Regions from separate parts of the Arthrobacter sp. TmtSoilC79 genome, predicted to be linked through region 2. Evidence: predicted binding sites of a transcription regulator. Region 2 holds the regulator's gene; each other region holds the start of a gene.
The links. The regulator LexA, encoded in region 2, represses DNA repair genes until DNA is damaged. The targets are predictions, from matches to a motif close to TCGAACANNTGTTCGA.

Region 1: a site for LexA is predicted at 2,890-2,905, ahead of AC6JA3_RS22620 (LexA family protein). Genes of this name have one in related genera too.
Region 3: a site for LexA is predicted at 1,463-1,478, ahead of AC6JA3_RS00715 (shikimate dehydrogenase). Genes of this name have one in related genera too.

What each region holds. Positions count from the first base shown of each region.
Region 1 covers NZ_AP046052.1:189,316-194,441, forward strand. The annotation lists gene AC6JA3_RS22605 (hypothetical protein) at 1-52, opposite strand, end outside; gene AC6JA3_RS22610 (hypothetical protein) at 85-480, opposite strand; partial or broken gene AC6JA3_RS22615 (Y-family DNA polymerase) at 1,162-2,451, opposite strand; gene AC6JA3_RS22620 (LexA family protein) at 2,444-2,875, opposite strand; gene AC6JA3_RS22625 (hypothetical protein) at 3,328-4,281, shown strand; gene AC6JA3_RS22630 (RNA polymerase sigma factor) at 4,463-4,969, shown strand; gene AC6JA3_RS22635 (hypothetical protein) at 4,972-5,126, shown strand, end outside.
Region 2 covers NZ_AP046051.1:2,964,490-2,969,615, reverse strand. The annotation lists gene hflX (GTPase HflX) at 1-229, shown strand, start outside; gene AC6JA3_RS13635 (ATP-dependent DNA helicase) at 222-2,282, shown strand; gene lexA (transcriptional repressor LexA) at 2,279-3,022, opposite strand; gene AC6JA3_RS13625 (LysM peptidoglycan-binding domain-containing protein) at 3,395-3,754, shown strand; gene AC6JA3_RS13620 (histidinol-phosphate transaminase) at 3,832-4,950, shown strand; gene hisB (imidazoleglycerol-phosphate dehydratase HisB) at 4,997-5,126, shown strand, end outside.
Region 3 covers NZ_AP046051.1:145,880-151,005, forward strand. The annotation lists gene AC6JA3_RS00705 (MFS transporter) at 1-83, opposite strand, end outside; gene AC6JA3_RS00710 (IclR family transcriptional regulator) at 287-1,057, shown strand; gene AC6JA3_RS00715 (shikimate dehydrogenase) at 1,576-2,481, shown strand; gene AC6JA3_RS00720 (bifunctional sugar phosphate isomerase/epimerase/4-hydroxyphenylpyruvate dioxygenase family protein) at 2,481-4,352, shown strand; gene pcaH (protocatechuate 3,4-dioxygenase subunit beta) at 4,406-5,126, shown strand, end outside.

The sequences.
Region 1 (5,126 bases), on a different replicon from region 2:
CTACTCCGGCTACGACAGCGACTGGGAGCCCGGCGTCGCGTAGAAGCTGCACGAAAAGCCTAGAGAATTCCCCGTTTGGCTCCACTACAGTTGGTCGAAAACGTACTGGACGAATCGTTCAATTTCTTTGCGCTGGCCAAAACCAGTTACCTTAGCGCGAACCGACCGGATCGGATGCTCATCGAAAACGTCAAAGATGACCTGATATCCCTGGTTCAGGGTCATGTTCATTGAGTTCGTCACTGAATGGCTCCACCGCCAACCCACGCTCCAAGTTGGGCTAGGGCCAGCAGAAGCGAAGGGATCATCATCGGCTTGAGGGGCAAAAGGTCCGTATTGCCCTTCACTCAAGGAACTGGTTCCCATGCGCCGCAAAATGCCCATGAACCGGCGTTCCTGCCCGACTTCCTGAACCACGGCTCCGATTTCTTGGATGGACTTCCCTGTTGAAACAGGACCCTTGGTGAATTGGTACCCCATGAAGGCCTCCTCTCGCTCAGGCCCATTGCCTGATTTGGGGTGACAATAACAGACCCGATCGTCAGTCTTTACCCATGGGTATACACCGGCCCGAAGATTACGCGAATGTGCCCTCCTGAGTACGCATCGCAAGTTGCGGCATCGGGACCAGCTGGGCGGCCCAGCTTTCCGCGTAGTTCTCGCTTACGATGACTGTTTTTGCCACCTGAGGTTGAGTACCCCACGAGCCGCAGAGGCTAGGGGTGGCGTTCGTACTCGCTAAACGTCAGACTTGCCCCGCTTGAAAGGACCTCGTCTCGGGGATGGGGGAGCGGTACAAATCAGCCGCCACTAGCTGACGGACTCCAAAACCCACTCGCTGGCCAAAGGTTGCCGCCGCAGCGTGAACGTCCGCAGCTCCGCGTTCGCGGATGGCAGTGTGGCTTGGACCTGCCAGTGTTCAACGCTGACAAGATCGCCGGTGCCGATCGCTGCCCGGTTGCGGGTTTCCCGCCATGCGTCCCTGGTGAACCAGTGCGCGGTGTGGACGTCGGGATCGACCATCCAGATCCGGCCGTCGTGGCGGATCGCTAGCGGGGTCCCGTCCGGGCTGAATCGGACCGCGACGTCCTGGCCGGTTGTGGGGTGTTGGGGTGCAAGGGTCATGGTGGTTTCCTTTCTGCGTTGCGGCCGGTCAGGCGGCTTTGACGAGGGGAGTTCGTCCCAGTGGGTGGTGTACCTCGGGGAGAGCATGTCGCGTTTCATGGACCAGTCCGGTCCGCCCTTGATCCCTGCGTGGCCCAGGCCGATGCAGCCGCGGCCGTACCGTTTGGCCACGTCCTCCAACAGGATCCCGATGCTGCGTTCTTCGTGGGGGTTCTCGAACAGCTCCAAGGGTTTCTGGTTCCCGGACGGGCGCAGGTCGGTAACCATGATCCCGGCCCGGACGTACTTCGCGCCCTCGTGGACCTGGGGCAGCAGCGCGTGGGCTGCCCGGGTGAGCAGCACCGGATCAGCGGTCGGCATCGGCAACGCCAGGCAGACCGAGGGGAAGGACTTTTCGTTCGGGTTGAAGTGCGACGTCGCCGCGAACGCCGTTAGCACCTTCGCTTGCAGATCATGTTTGGCCAGGCGTGCGGAGGCCATTTGGGCGTACACGCTCATGACCTGCCGCAACTCGGCGGCCGTGGTGATGGGGGTGGAGAAGGACCGGGAGAAGATCAGCTGATCCCGCCCGATCCGTTCCTCTTCCACCGGGATACACGGGGTGCCCTGCAGTTCCAGAACGGTGCGCATCATGACAATGGAGAACTTATCCCGGATAGCGACTGGGTTGGCCCGGGTCAGGTCTGCGATGGTGAAGATTCCCATCGCGTTCAGGCGTTTGGTGAGCTTGGTGGCAACGCCCCAGATTTCGATCACGGACAGCTTGGCCATGAGCGCTTCGCGCTGCTCGGCCGGCACGGATTCCCACCGGCACACGCCTCCAAAGGCTGGGTTGTTCTTTGCCCACTTGTTGGCCAGCTTGGCCAGCGTTTTCCTTGGTGCGATCCCGACGCAGACCGGCACGCCAACGTTTCGCCGGCACGCGGCCTTCATCTCCCTACCAAGGGCCAGCAGCTCGTCCGGTTCGCCCTTGACGCCAAGGAACGCTTCATCGATGGAGTAGACCTCCAACCAGGCCGAGTAGCGGCCCAGTAGCTCCATCACCCGGGCCGAAATGTCCCCGTACAGTTCGTAGTTGCTCGACAGGGCCACCAGACCCCATTCCTTGGCGCGGGGCCGGAGCTTGAACCACGGATCACCCAGCCCGATCCCGAGGCGCTTCGCTTCGGGGGAGCGGGTAACCGCGCAGCCGTCATTGTTGGAGAGAACGATGACCGGCTTGCCCTCCAGGGAAGGGTTGAACGCGCGCTCGGCCGAGGCGTAGAAGCAGTTGACGTCCACGTGCGCGATTTCCTGCATGCGGCGTATCACCGCGGGCTTAGACATGGTGCAGGCACCTTGTGGCGACGCCCCAGATGGTGAGTTCCGACAAGGCCGGAACCTCAATATCAGGGAAGCGTGGATTGTCGGCCTGCAGGATCACACCCGTGGGTGTGATCCGCAGCCGTTTGATCGTGAGTTCCCCGTCCAGGACGGCGACGACTACGGAACCGTCCTTCGGTTCCAGTGCCCGGTTAACGATCAGCTCGTCCCCGTCGCTGATCCCGGCTTGTTCCATGGATTGGCCGGTAACCCGGACGATGAAGGTGCTGGTCACGTCCTTGATCAGGTGCGCGTTGAGATCGATGCGACCGTCAAAGTAGTCCTGGGCGGGCGAGGGATAGCCTGCGGCCACCGGTACCGGTGCCAGCAATACCGTCACCAAAGACAGTCCCGCATCTATCACACGGGGGCCAACTATCACGCCCACAACACACCTTTTATTCGAATATATGTTCGGATCAACTGTACTCCAGGTGGTCCGACAGAATAAGCCGCCAGGGCGGCGTGGACGGCTTGCACGCCAATAGGGACAGGGCGGTTTCCAACGATCGTCGCAACGGGTTTGCTGTGAACACACATGGTAAGCGGCCAGTTCAAAGATCAGAGTGCACGTGTAGCGTTTAGGGCACCTTCACCGGGCAGTTTTGCGGGCGGGTGTTACGGGAATCCGAATGCCGCAGAGCCACGAGGACAGGAGTGAAGGGCGTCCGGTGGAGGACCGATGCTTACGGGCATCTCGAGGTACTTCATCGAGGAATACGACGAAGGTGTTCTGCAGAAGATTTTGGCGCTGGGTGTAATCTTTCGTCCCTCCATGGAAACAACATGTATGAGCAGTCCGATCTGCTCAGTCACTCCATGGGGGAAGGACCCAGACCAATGAAGTATCACCGATCCGGCTACGCCAAGACCGCCACTCTCGCATCGCTTGCGCTGGCACTGACACTCACAGCCTGCACACCCCCAACGCCGCAGCCCAGTACTTCCATCACCCAAGCGGCAGAAGCCAGCGCCCAGCCCCCAACAACGGTGGCCGACCCGACGCAGGTACTGCCAACGCTGGAATCCAGCTCCGCTGGGGAAACAGGTGCCCCCATCCTGCTGGCGGCACCTTCGCCCGCCATCGTGGACACGTTGCCACGGCAGGACGCGGCCACCGTGCCGGCGATTGAACCCGTACCGGTCCCCGTTCCCCAGACAACTTCCACCGCGACCTTCCCGACCACACCACTCGCGCCAGAGGTTGTTCCGGTAACCCCGGTGGCTCCCTCCATCCCTCACACCTCGCTTGGTTATCCGGTGACCGGCACGTACACCTTCCCTGACGGGCACATTTCGTTTGATCTACCGACGGGCTGGAGCGCAAAGATCGAGCAGGACGACTACAACGAAAATGCTAACAACCCCGGCGGCAAGGAGAACTCGCTGGCTGCCAATATCTTTGACGAAACCGGTGGCAAGGTTGCTCACATCACCAGCGGAGGAACCGGCGGTCTGGTTGGAGGGCCGGTCAACCGCACCATCCTCGACTCCGAGGAACTCAGCGCATTCGACAGCCGTGATGGGGCCTCACACTTCGCCTTCGTGAGGGATGATTATCCCTTCCCTGAATTTCCGGTCCGCTACTACATGGGCGTTGTGGCTGATTTCTTCATGACAGAAGGTCCCGAGAGCACCTCAGTGAACAGCTTCATGATCATGCCGAACGGGCTGGCCACCGCAGTAGCCCAGATCGACGCGTCCATGACGCCTGAAACCGCTGAAGCGTGGATGAAAACTGATCAATACGTCAAGCTTCGGGCGTTGCTGACGAGTCTTCGCTACGCTGCCTGACACCAAACACAACAGATACCCGGCACGCTCATTGGGGGAGTTTGCCGGGTATCTCCGTCTTCCCGGGGGCCACCGGAACATTTGCTGAAACTTTTTCTCCGATTGTGTAAGAAACACCCGTTCCCGGGACACTAAAGGGTTGAAACATCACATCGCACTAGCCCGGGGGAACAGAACAAGGATGTTGGCTACCAGAGAGCAGGAACTGATTGCTCTTCACGCTGAACACTTCAGCCGCATCTACCAGTACATCGCGTACCGGATCAACGACCGCGAACGGGCCGAGGAACTGGCCAATGACGTGTTCCGGATCGTGTGGGAAAAACAACCGCCCGAGCCGCCCGGCGTTGGATGGCTGATAGCTACAGCCAGGAACGTGCTGGGCAACGAGTACAAAGGCCGGAGTCGTCGCGATCAACTCATGCAGCGGCTGGCTGAAGAAGCCCGGATTCAGTCCGCCTCCACCAACGAGGATGAGCAGCAGGCCAGCGTTGCGGAGATCCTCTCTAAGCTCAAGGACCGCGACCGGGAAATCCTGATGCTCTCCTACTGGGATGACCTCACCACCGCAGAACTGGCCGAAAGCCTTGGCTGCACACCATCCGCTGCAGCGGTCAGGCTCCACCGGGCCCGTAAAGCCTTCGCGAAAGCCGCACCACAACACCTCATGACAGAACGGGAAGTCTAACCATGGACCGCATCGAACAACTCATGAAAAACGCAAAACCAAACGTTCCCGATCCCGGCACAACCCCCGGTGTCCTGCCCGGCCGGTCCCACGTCTTCTCCGAAGATCCCAACATCATTTCCCTGGCTGAGCGCAAAACACGGCGCACCGGCTGGGC
Region 2 (5,126 bases):
GGGCCAGGGCATCGCCGAGTTGTTGGAAGACATCAGCCAATCCATTCCCCGGCCTGGAGTTCGGCTGGAACTGCTCATTCCCTACGATCGCGGCGAAATGATCAGTAAACTGCACAGCTCCGACTCGGAGATCCTGACCTTGGAGCACGAGGAAAACGGGACCCGCGTAGTTGTCATGGTCCGCGAAGGCCTGGCAGCCGAACTGGAGCCGTTCGTCACTAATGGTTGAGAACGTGGCGGCGGACGCCGCTGAGTCATTGGGGGAGAAAACCACCCTCGAGTTGTTGGACCGGGCTGTTGCCGGCATGGGTGGTCAGAGCCGTGCCGGCCAGCACGAGATGGCCAAACACGTTGCCAGGGCCATTGAAACCGGGGAGCACCTGCTGGTTCAGGCGGGAACGGGCACAGGTAAGTCGTTGGCGTACCTGATCCCGTTGATCGCGCATTCAATGGACAGCGCCAAACCGACTCTGGTGTCCACCGCCACCTTGGCACTCCAAACCCAGATTGTGGGCCGTGACCTGCCGCGGCTGCTGGAGAACATTACCCCCGCCCTTGAACGGCCAGTCAAGGTGGCTTTGGTCAAGGGCAGGGCCAACTATGTCTGCCGGCAAAAACTTGAAGGCGGGTTCCCCAGTGAGGAGCCTTCCGAAGGGCAGCTCTTCTCTTTGGGCGAGGACACCAGCGTCCCGCACTTTGCTGCATCCATGGGTGGGCCGCAATCCCAGTTGGGCAAGGAAGTGGTCCGGCTCCGGGAATGGGCGGAGAAGACCACTACAGGCGATCGTGACGAGCTTATGCCCGGCGTCACGGACCGTGCCTGGAGACAGGTCTCTGTCACCTCCATGGAGTGCCTCGGCGCGCAGAAGTGTCCGCTGGCCGAAGAGTGCTTCAGCGAGCTGGCGCGCTCACGGGCCGGTGAGGCCGACGTTGTGGTTACCAACCACGCCATGCTGGCCGTCAGCGCTTTTGAGGGGCTCGCTGTGCTGCCTGAATATGACGTCGTGGTGGTTGACGAGGCGCACGAACTGCAGGACCGCGTCACCGGCGCGGTCTCCGGCCAGCTGTCCGTGGCGATGGTCCACGCAGCGGCGTCAAGTGCCCGCAAGCACACCGCCATTACGGTGGATGCGCTCAATGCCGCGGCCGATCGCCTGGACATGGCCATAGCGGGCGTTCCCAATGGACTTCTGCCCAGCGGACTCAACGACGAACAGCTCGATTGCCTGGATCAGTTGCGCGAAGCCACGCGCGCGGCGTTGTCGGATTCGAAGACCGACTCTTCAAACGCGGTCGACGGCGGTCGGCAACTGGCCCGCTCACGGCTCATGCTCATCCTGGAGCTGTGTGAGCGCATGCTGGCCGCCAAGGAGAACCGGGAAGTCGTATGGTTCTCGCGGAACAGCACCTTTGACCCCAGCCAGGGGTATTCCCAACCCGACGAGACTGCCCCTGCTCTTATCAACATCGCTCCGTTGAGCGTTGCTGGCAGGTTGAGGGAAGGCCTGTTTGCGGGCCACACGGTGGTGCTCACCTCCGCGACGCTGGCCATCGGTTCGGCTTTTGAGCCGGCAGCCGGAGGCCTGGGGCTGATCGGCGATGGTGCACCGAGCTGGACGGGGATCGACGTCGGATCACCCTTCGACTACCCCAAACAAGGGGTGTTGTACGTGGCCAAGCACCTGCCCAAGCCAGGCCGTGGAACCTCACCTGATGCCCTGGATGAGTTGGAAGACCTCATCCGTGCCTCCGGCGGGGGAGCATTGTGCCTTTTTTCCTCGCGACGGGCCGCCGAGGAAGCTGCCGATGCCATGCGGCTCCGACTTGATGTCAATATCCTCTGCCAGGGCGAATCCACCATGGCAGCCTTGGTCAAGCAGTTTGCCGATGAACCCGATACCTGCCTCTTCGGCACGATGTCCTTGTGGCAGGGCGTGGATGTCCCGGGTGGTTCATGCCGCCTGGTGGTCATTGACCGTATTCCCTTCCCGCGGCCCGATGACCCCCTGATGACTGCCCGCTCACGCGCTGTGGCGCAGTCCGGCGGGAACGGTTTCATGGCCGTGTCAGCTACTCATGCCGCTATCCGCCTGGCTCAAGGAGCAGGCCGGCTTATCCGGTCCACCGGCGACAAAGGGGTTGTGGCTGTCCTGGACTCCAGGCTCTCGACGGAGCGCTACGGAGGCTTCCTCCGGGCTGCACTGCCGCCCTTCTGGGCTACGACGGACCGCGCAGTGGTTCGGGGCGTGCTGGAACGTTTGGGGTCCTCCAAGGCCTCCTAGAGGGAGCGCAGGACCGATACGACCTTGCCCATGATGGTGGCTTGGTCGCCCAAAATGGGTTCGTACTGGGTGTTTTGGGGAAGAAGCCACGTATGGCCATCGCGCTGGCGGAAGGTTTTGACGGTTGCTTCGTCGTCCAGCAGGGCGGCGACGATGTCTCCATTAATCGCGTCGTTCTGCCGGCGGACCACAACCCAGTCGCCGTCGCAGATAGCAGCGTCGATCATCGAATCGCCGGCCACCTTCAGCATGAACAGCTCGCCATGCCCGACGAGCTGCCGGGGCAGGGGAAGCACGTCCTCCACAGTCTGGTCAGCCAGAATGGGGCCGCCGGCAGCAATGCGGCCAACCAAGGGCACCATGGCAGTATCGCTGGCGCTGGCAAGCTCCGTCACGGCAAAGCCGCCCGTGCTGCGCAGAGTTGCCGGCGCTTCCACTCCCGGGATGGGTCCGCCATCGAGGGTAAGGGGCATCAGGACTTCCATGGCCCTGGGACGTTTGGGATCGCGGCGGAGATAACCAAGTTTTTCCAGCTGGGAGAGCTGGTGAGTCACGCTCGACAGGCTCGCGAGCCCTACAGTGTCACCGATCTCGCGCATGCTGGGCGGATACCCGTTGTCGTTGACTGATCGCTGGATGGTTTCCAGGATCTTCTTCTGCCGGACGGTCAGGCTTTTGGGACTCTTTTGAGGCTGCTGGCTCCGCAGGGGTGCCCCGCCGCCGGTGGCTTTCGCTGCCATGTTCGCCAATGCCTTTCATTCCGCCCGGAGTGTGCCCGGGGACGAAGGGGTCTGCCAAAAATGTCAGACCCTCCTGTTCCACTGAAACAGTGCTGTTTCTTCACTCAAACGTAGGGCAGCCACAGGCCTTTATCAAACATTTGTTCTAGCGAGTCTCGACACCGTTCGTTGATAAGTGCTAAAAATGTCATAGCAAGGTTCGAATATGTGTTCTATAAACCTGCTGTTGGGGCCCGATGTTCGAACGGAGTGTTCGAACAGAGTGTTCGAACAAAGTGTTCGGACAAGCCGTGACACGCAGGGGAACACCAAAGAATTGGCAGCCATGTACCGGGATCCGGCGCACGGCAATAGCTCAGAAGGGCTCAGCTCATGTCCGCAATCACTACGTTCGCTGATTTCCGTACCACCCAGGCGCCGACGCGCCTGCGTCTGACCCGACGGGGACGGATCGTCTTCTTCGGCATCCCTGCGATGCTGCTGGTGGCTGCGCTGCTGAGCCTTGCTGGTTTCATCACCTCTCCTGCAAAGGCATCTGATTCGCAGGCGCAGCTTCGGCCACCTGTTGCGGTAACGGTAACGGTCCAGCCGGGTCAGTCACTGTGGGGCATCGCCGGGGCTGCCGCTCCTGAGCGGGATCCGCGCGATGTCATCGCCGAGATCATCCAGTTGAACGACCTCCGCGGTGGCCGCATCCAGCCTGGCCAGCAGCTGTTTGTACCCGCCAGCTAGCCAATTCCGTCCCGGCGCCCGCCGGGGTTTGGCGTCACAGTTAGTGGCCAGTCCACCCAGCCCCTTAAACTGGGGTGGTGAGTGACCAGCTTGAGCGACTTGACCGACTACCCCTCCGGACCAACCTGCGTGGACTGAGCCCCTATGGCGCGCCGCAGCTTGATGTTCCCATTTTGCTCAACGTCAACGAAAACACCCATGGAGTCCCTGCGGATGTTCAGGCGGCCATCACGGAAGCTGTAGCTGCTGCCGCCACCGGGCTCAACCGCTACCCGGACAGGGAGTTCACTGAACTCCGGGAATCGTTGGCCGAATACCTTGGCCACGGTCTCACTCCCGGCAACATCTGGGCAGCCAACGGTTCCAATGAGGTGTTGCAGCAGATCCTCCAGGCATTTGGCGGACCTGGCCGGAAGGCGCTGGGATTCCCGCCCACGTACTCCATGTACCCGTTGCTGGCCAGCGGCACGGATACAGAGTACGTCCAGGGGGTCCGGGCCGAGGACTATGGGCTCGATGCAGCCTCGGCTGCCGCCCAGGTCCGTGAAACAGGAGCCAACATTGTGTTCCTCTGCTCTCCCAACAATCCAACCGGCACAGGGCTGGGCCTTGATGTCGTTGAGGCTGTTTACGAGGCCGGCGAAGCCAGCCGGGCCATAGTAATTGTTGACGAGGCTTACCACGAGTTCGCCCACGACAATACGCCGAGCGCACTGACCCTGCTGCCTGGGCGCGAGCGTTTGATCGTTTCCCGCACCATGAGCAAGGCGTTTGCCCTTGCGGGTGCCCGGCTGGGTTACATGGCCGCGGCGCCGGAGGTCACGGATGCCATCAGGTTGGTCCGCCTCCCGTACCACCTCTCGGCTGTCACGCAGGCGACCGCCCTCGCCGCGCTTAATCACCGCGAAGCCCTCATGGCCGACGTCGAGGACATTAAGATCCAACGCGACCGGATTGTGACCGAACTCCTGCGCATGGGCTTGAAGCCTGCAGCGTCGGACTCCAACTACGTTTTCTTCGGTGGGCTCGAGAACCCGCATGCGATCTGGCAGGGCCTGCTTGATGCGGGGGTCCTGATCCGCGACGTCGGCATTCCCGGCCACTTGCGGGTTACGGCCGGAACAGAGCCGGAAACCACGGCGTTCCTCCAGGCGCTGGAAGCGCTGTTGGACGGCCAGGGGTCACAGCCCGCCTAAACTTGTATGTTGAACCCATTCACTCTTCGTGTATAAGGACATCCCAATGAGCGAAACCGGCGCCACGCCGTCCGCTGCCCGCACCGCGCGCATGGAGCGCACCACCAGCGAATCCTCAGTCCTGGTGGAGATCAACCTGGATGGGACCGGTGTCTCGGACATCAGCACCTCCGTGC
Region 3 (5,126 bases), 2.8 Mb from region 2:
AGGAAGCTGGCAAGTGCGGCTTTCCGGGGTGTTCCTGTGGTGGTTTCAGTGCCTGGCGTCGCTGACGGCATTGTTTGGCTCATGGAAGGTTCCTTCTGTGACGACGATGTCGCGGATCTGGCTTCGGTGGGAAGACCAGAGCGAGGTGCGGCCGGATCATCCCTAAAGTAACCACATGGTGAGAGCTACTTGTGCAATATAGCAATAGTGGCTGTGAGTGGGGTCACTTGTCAAGAGATGTCACCACCATCTAGAAATAGCTCTCACTATGTGGGAGCATCGAGTCATGAGTGTGAAAGAAGACACAAAGACCGACATGGTCGGCAAAGCCCTGAGTTTGTTGGTCCTGCTGGGCGACGAGCCGCGCGGCGCCAGCGCGGCGGACCTGGCAAGGAGTGCAGGCCTGCCCTTCAGCACCACCTACCGGCTGCTGGGCTCGCTGACACGGGACGGGTTTGTGGACTACGAGCCCGACGGGCGGCGCTACCACCTGGGCCTGCGCGTGTTCCAGCTGGGGCAGCGGGTTTCCAACCACCACGGCTTCGCGGCTACGGCACTGCCTGTCCTGCAGCGGGTCACGGAGCGGACGCATGAGGCCACCATCCTTTCTGTCCGCGACGGCAACCATCACCTGACGGTCAACAAGGTGGATGGCCCCAAGACGTTCCGCGTCACCAGCGATCCCGGCCATCTCGGTGCCCTGCACACGACGTCCGTGGGCAAGGCCATTGTGGCTTTCGAGGAAGAGGTGGAGCGGAAGCGCCTGCTGGAAGAGCTTCCCCTGGACCCTCTCACGGAACGTTCCATCACCGATCGCGACGCGTTCCGTGAGGAAATCGAGCAGGTCCGCCGCCAGGGTTACGCCGTGATGGACGAGGAGAATGAGGTCGGAATGCGCGCCGTCGCGGTTCCCGTCCTCAACTCCCAGGGGCATGCGTTCGCATCGCTGGCAGTCGCCGTGCCCGTCTTCCGGATGGGCATGGAAGAACTGATCGCGCACGTCCCCACCCTGCAGGAAGCCGCAGCTGAGTTGTCGGCCCGCCTGCCCCAGCGCTAGCCCCCGTTGTGAGGCCTGCTTTGCACGCCAAACACGATGGATACCCAGCAGAGTGGGCCCCGCAACGCACACCCCCGACGTTTGCCAGGCCCGCTTTGCACACCAAACACGCGGGATACCCAGCAGAGCGGGCCCCGCAACGCACAGCCCCTCTCGTTGGGAGGCCCGCTTTGCGCGCCAAGCACGCGGGATACCCAGCAGAGTGGGCCCCGCAACGCATACCCCCTCTCGTTGCGAGGCCTGCTTTGCACACCAAGCACGCGGGATACCCAGCAGAGTGGGCCCCGCAATGCACACCCCTCTCGTTGGGAGGCCCGCTTTGCACACCAAACACGATGGATACCCGGCAGAGCGGGCCCCGCAACGCAGCACCAAACAGAACTCCGCCAGTCAAATGTTCGCGATAAGAACAAGCGTGCGGAATATGAACACTTGTAGTAATCTCAATAACACCCGGACAGGCGGCGCCCTCCAAAAGCGCCAAACGCCCGCGGTGCTGAAGTCAAAGGAGCTTTAGGATGAGCAACCGAGCCGAGTCCGTTCTGGTGGGCCTCATAGGCGAAGGCGTCATGCCCTCGCTCACGCCGCCCATGCATGAACGCGAAGCCGATGTGCAAGGCCTCCGCTTGCTGTACCGCCCCCTGGACCTGCTGGAACTCGCATTGCCGGCCACCGCCGTCGGGGATCTCCTGACCGCAGCGAACCGTATGGGTTACAACGGCCTGAACATCACGCACCCGTGCAAGCAGTTGGTGCTTGAGCATCTCGATGAAATTTCCGACGACGCCCGCCGCCTGGGTGCCGTCAATACAGTCCTGATCCAGGATGGTCGGCTGATCGGCCACAACACCGACTTCTCCGGTTTCGGCTCGGCGCTCGCCGACGGGCTCCCCAAGGCAAAACTGGATCGCGTGGTCCAGCTTGGTGCGGGAGGTGCCGGCTCCGCCGTCGCCTACGCCCTCCTCACAGCCGGCGTCAAAACGCTGGACCTCGTGGATATGGACCCGGTGCGCGCAGCAGAACGCGCTGCCGAACTGGGTGCACTCTTCCCGGAAGCCACCGTGACGCCGCGAAGCACCACCGAGCTGCCGGGGATCATGCCCCTGGCTGACGGATTGGTGCACTGCACCCCGATCGGCATGGCCGCCCACCCCGGTCTGCCTTTGGACATCGAACTCCTGGAGCCGCGGCACTGGGTGGCGGACATCGTCTACCGGCCTATTGAAACGCAGCTGGTCCGCCAGGCCCGCGCCAAGGGATGCGACGTCCTCGACGGCGGCCGCATGGCAGTCGGTCAGGCGGCGGACGCTTTCCAGCTCATCACCGGCCGCAAAGCCGACCGGGACCGGATGCGCGCCCACTTCCTGGAGCTGATCGCGGCGGAAGACGCAGCAACCCCCGAGCTGGCAAAGGCGGGCCACTGATGCGCACCGGAATCGCAACGGTCTGCCTGTCCGGCACGCTGAAAGAGAAAATGCAGGCCTGCGCCATTGCGGGCTTTGACGGCATCGAGATCTTCGAACAGGACCTGGTCACCTCTCCGCACAGCCCGGAGGAAGTACGGAAAATGGCCGCGGATCTTGGCTTGGGCCTTGATCTCTATCAGCCGTTCCGCGATTTCGACGGCGTCACTCCGAACCTGCTGAAGGCCAACCTCAAGCGGGCAGAGGCCAAGTTCAACCTGATGGAACGCCTTGGCATGGACACCATCCTGGTCTGCTCCAACGTCGCCACGGCCACCATCGACCACGACGACCTCCGCGCTGAACAGCTGGCCGAACTCGCCGGATTGGCAGGGGACCACGGCGTCAAGGTTGCCTACGAGGCACTGGCCTGGGGCAAATACGTCAACGACTACGAGCACGCGTACCGCTTGGTGGAGATGGTGGACCACCCCAACCTCGGCACCTGCCTGGACTCGTTCCACATCCTGTCCCGCGATTGGAACACCGCACCGATCGAGGACATCAAAGCGGAGAAGATCTTCTTCGTCCAAGTTGCCGACGCCCCCAAGCTCTCCATGGACGTGCTCTCCTGGAGCCGGCACTACCGGGTTTTCCCCGGGGAGGGCCAGTTCGAACTCGCCAAGTTCATGGGCCACGTGGTCCGCGCAGGTTACGCCGGGCCGGTGTCACTGGAAGTTTTCAACGACGTCTTCCGGCAGTCGGACACCGAGCGCACGGCTGTTGATGCCATGCGCTCCCTGATCTGGCTTGAGGAGCAGAGCGCCACCTGGCTCTCAAGCACCTCCGCGGAAGCGGGAACTGACGCAAAAGCCGCATCCCGCCGTCGTTATCCCATGGAACTTGCCACGCTGCCCAAGGTGAACGAGCCCGCCGGCTTCAACTTCGCCGAGGTCAAAGCGGACGACACCGCGCAGCTGGAGAAGCTCCTGGGCCAGCTCGGATTCGAGTTCGAGGGCCGGCACCGCACCAAGGACGTCCAGCTCTGGACCATGGGCCAGGCCCGCGTGATCATCAACGAACAGGCGGCATCCCATGCGGAACCGGCGATCGCCGCTTTGGGGTTCGACGTCGACTCTCCAGTGATTGCCTCCGCCCGCGCCCAGCAGCTCAAGGCACCCGTGGTTGCCCGCAAGGTCCAGGCCGACGAGGAAGTCTTCCAAGGCATCTCCGCGCCCGATTCCACCGAGATCTTCCTGTGCCAGGGAAGCCCGGACGGCACCGCGGCCTGGACGCACGAGTTCGGCGAAGGGCGGGAACACGCCCCCAGCACGCAGAACGCCGTGATCGACCACGTGAACCTCGCCCAGCCGTGGCAGCACTTTGACGAGGCCGTCCTCTTCTATACCAGCGCCCTTGCCCTGGAACCCCAGCCGTTCGCCGAAGTTCCCAGTCCCAGCGGCCTGGTCCGCTCGCAGGTCATGGAAACCAGCAACGGGGAGGTCAGGCTGGTCCTGAACCTTGCACCGGCCCAGCAGGCACAAACAGCGCGCAAAACGTATCAGGAACACATCGCCTTCGCCGTGGACGACCTCGTGGCCACCGCCCGGTCCGCCCACCAAAGAGGCCTGGAGTTCCTGCAGATTCCGGCCAACTACTACGAGGACCTGGACGCCCGGTTCGATCTCGAACCCGGATTCCTGGCCACCCTCAAGGAGCTGAACCTCCTGTATGACCGGGACGCCAACGGCGAATTCCTCCACTTCTACACCGCCTCAGTGGGCAGTGTGTTCTTCGAAATGCTGGAACGCCGCGGCAACTACGACGGTTACGGGGCGCCCAACGCCCCGGTGCGTCACGCCGTCCAATACGACTCGCTCCACCGGGTGTAAACCCACCGCCGCCCCGCAAGCCAACAGAAACCATCAACCGAAAGGAGCCGGCCGTGCCACACGAACAGACAGCACAGGCGCTCGAATCCGAGGAACTCGTGCCGCCCGCAGAGCCGCAGGCCGCCCACCAAGCCAAAAAGGTGGAAACCCAGGCGGATCTCAGTGCTGAGATCAAGGGCATCGGGGACCGCTATGCCGAGGCACTGAAGAACGGGAAAGGCCCGGAGACCATGCCGCGGCTGGACTACGCGCCGTACCGCAGCAGCATCCTTCGCCACCCCACCAAGAGCCTGCACCACGCGGACCCGGAAACCATTGAGCTCTACTCGCCGGCGTTCGGACACCAGGACGTGCACGCACTGGAGTCGGACCTGACCATCCAGCACAACGGCGAACCGCAGGGTGAACGCATCATCGTCGCGGGCCGGGTCCTCGATGGAGACGGCCGCCCGGTGGCCGGCCAGCTGGTGGAAATCTGGCAGGCGAACGCATCAGGCCGCTACATCCACAAGCGCGACCAGCACCCCGCACCCCTGGACCCGAACTTCACCGGCGTCGGGCGTTGCATCACCGGCGACGACGGCTCCTACAGCTTCACCACCATCAAACCCGGCGCCTACCCGTGGAAGAACCACCTGAACGCCTGGCGTCCGGCCCACATCCACTTCTCCATGTTCGGCTCGGAGTTCACGCAGCGGATCGTCACCCAGATGTACTTCCCGGGTGACCAGCTCTTCCCGCTGGACCCCATCTACCAGTCGATCGTGGACCAGG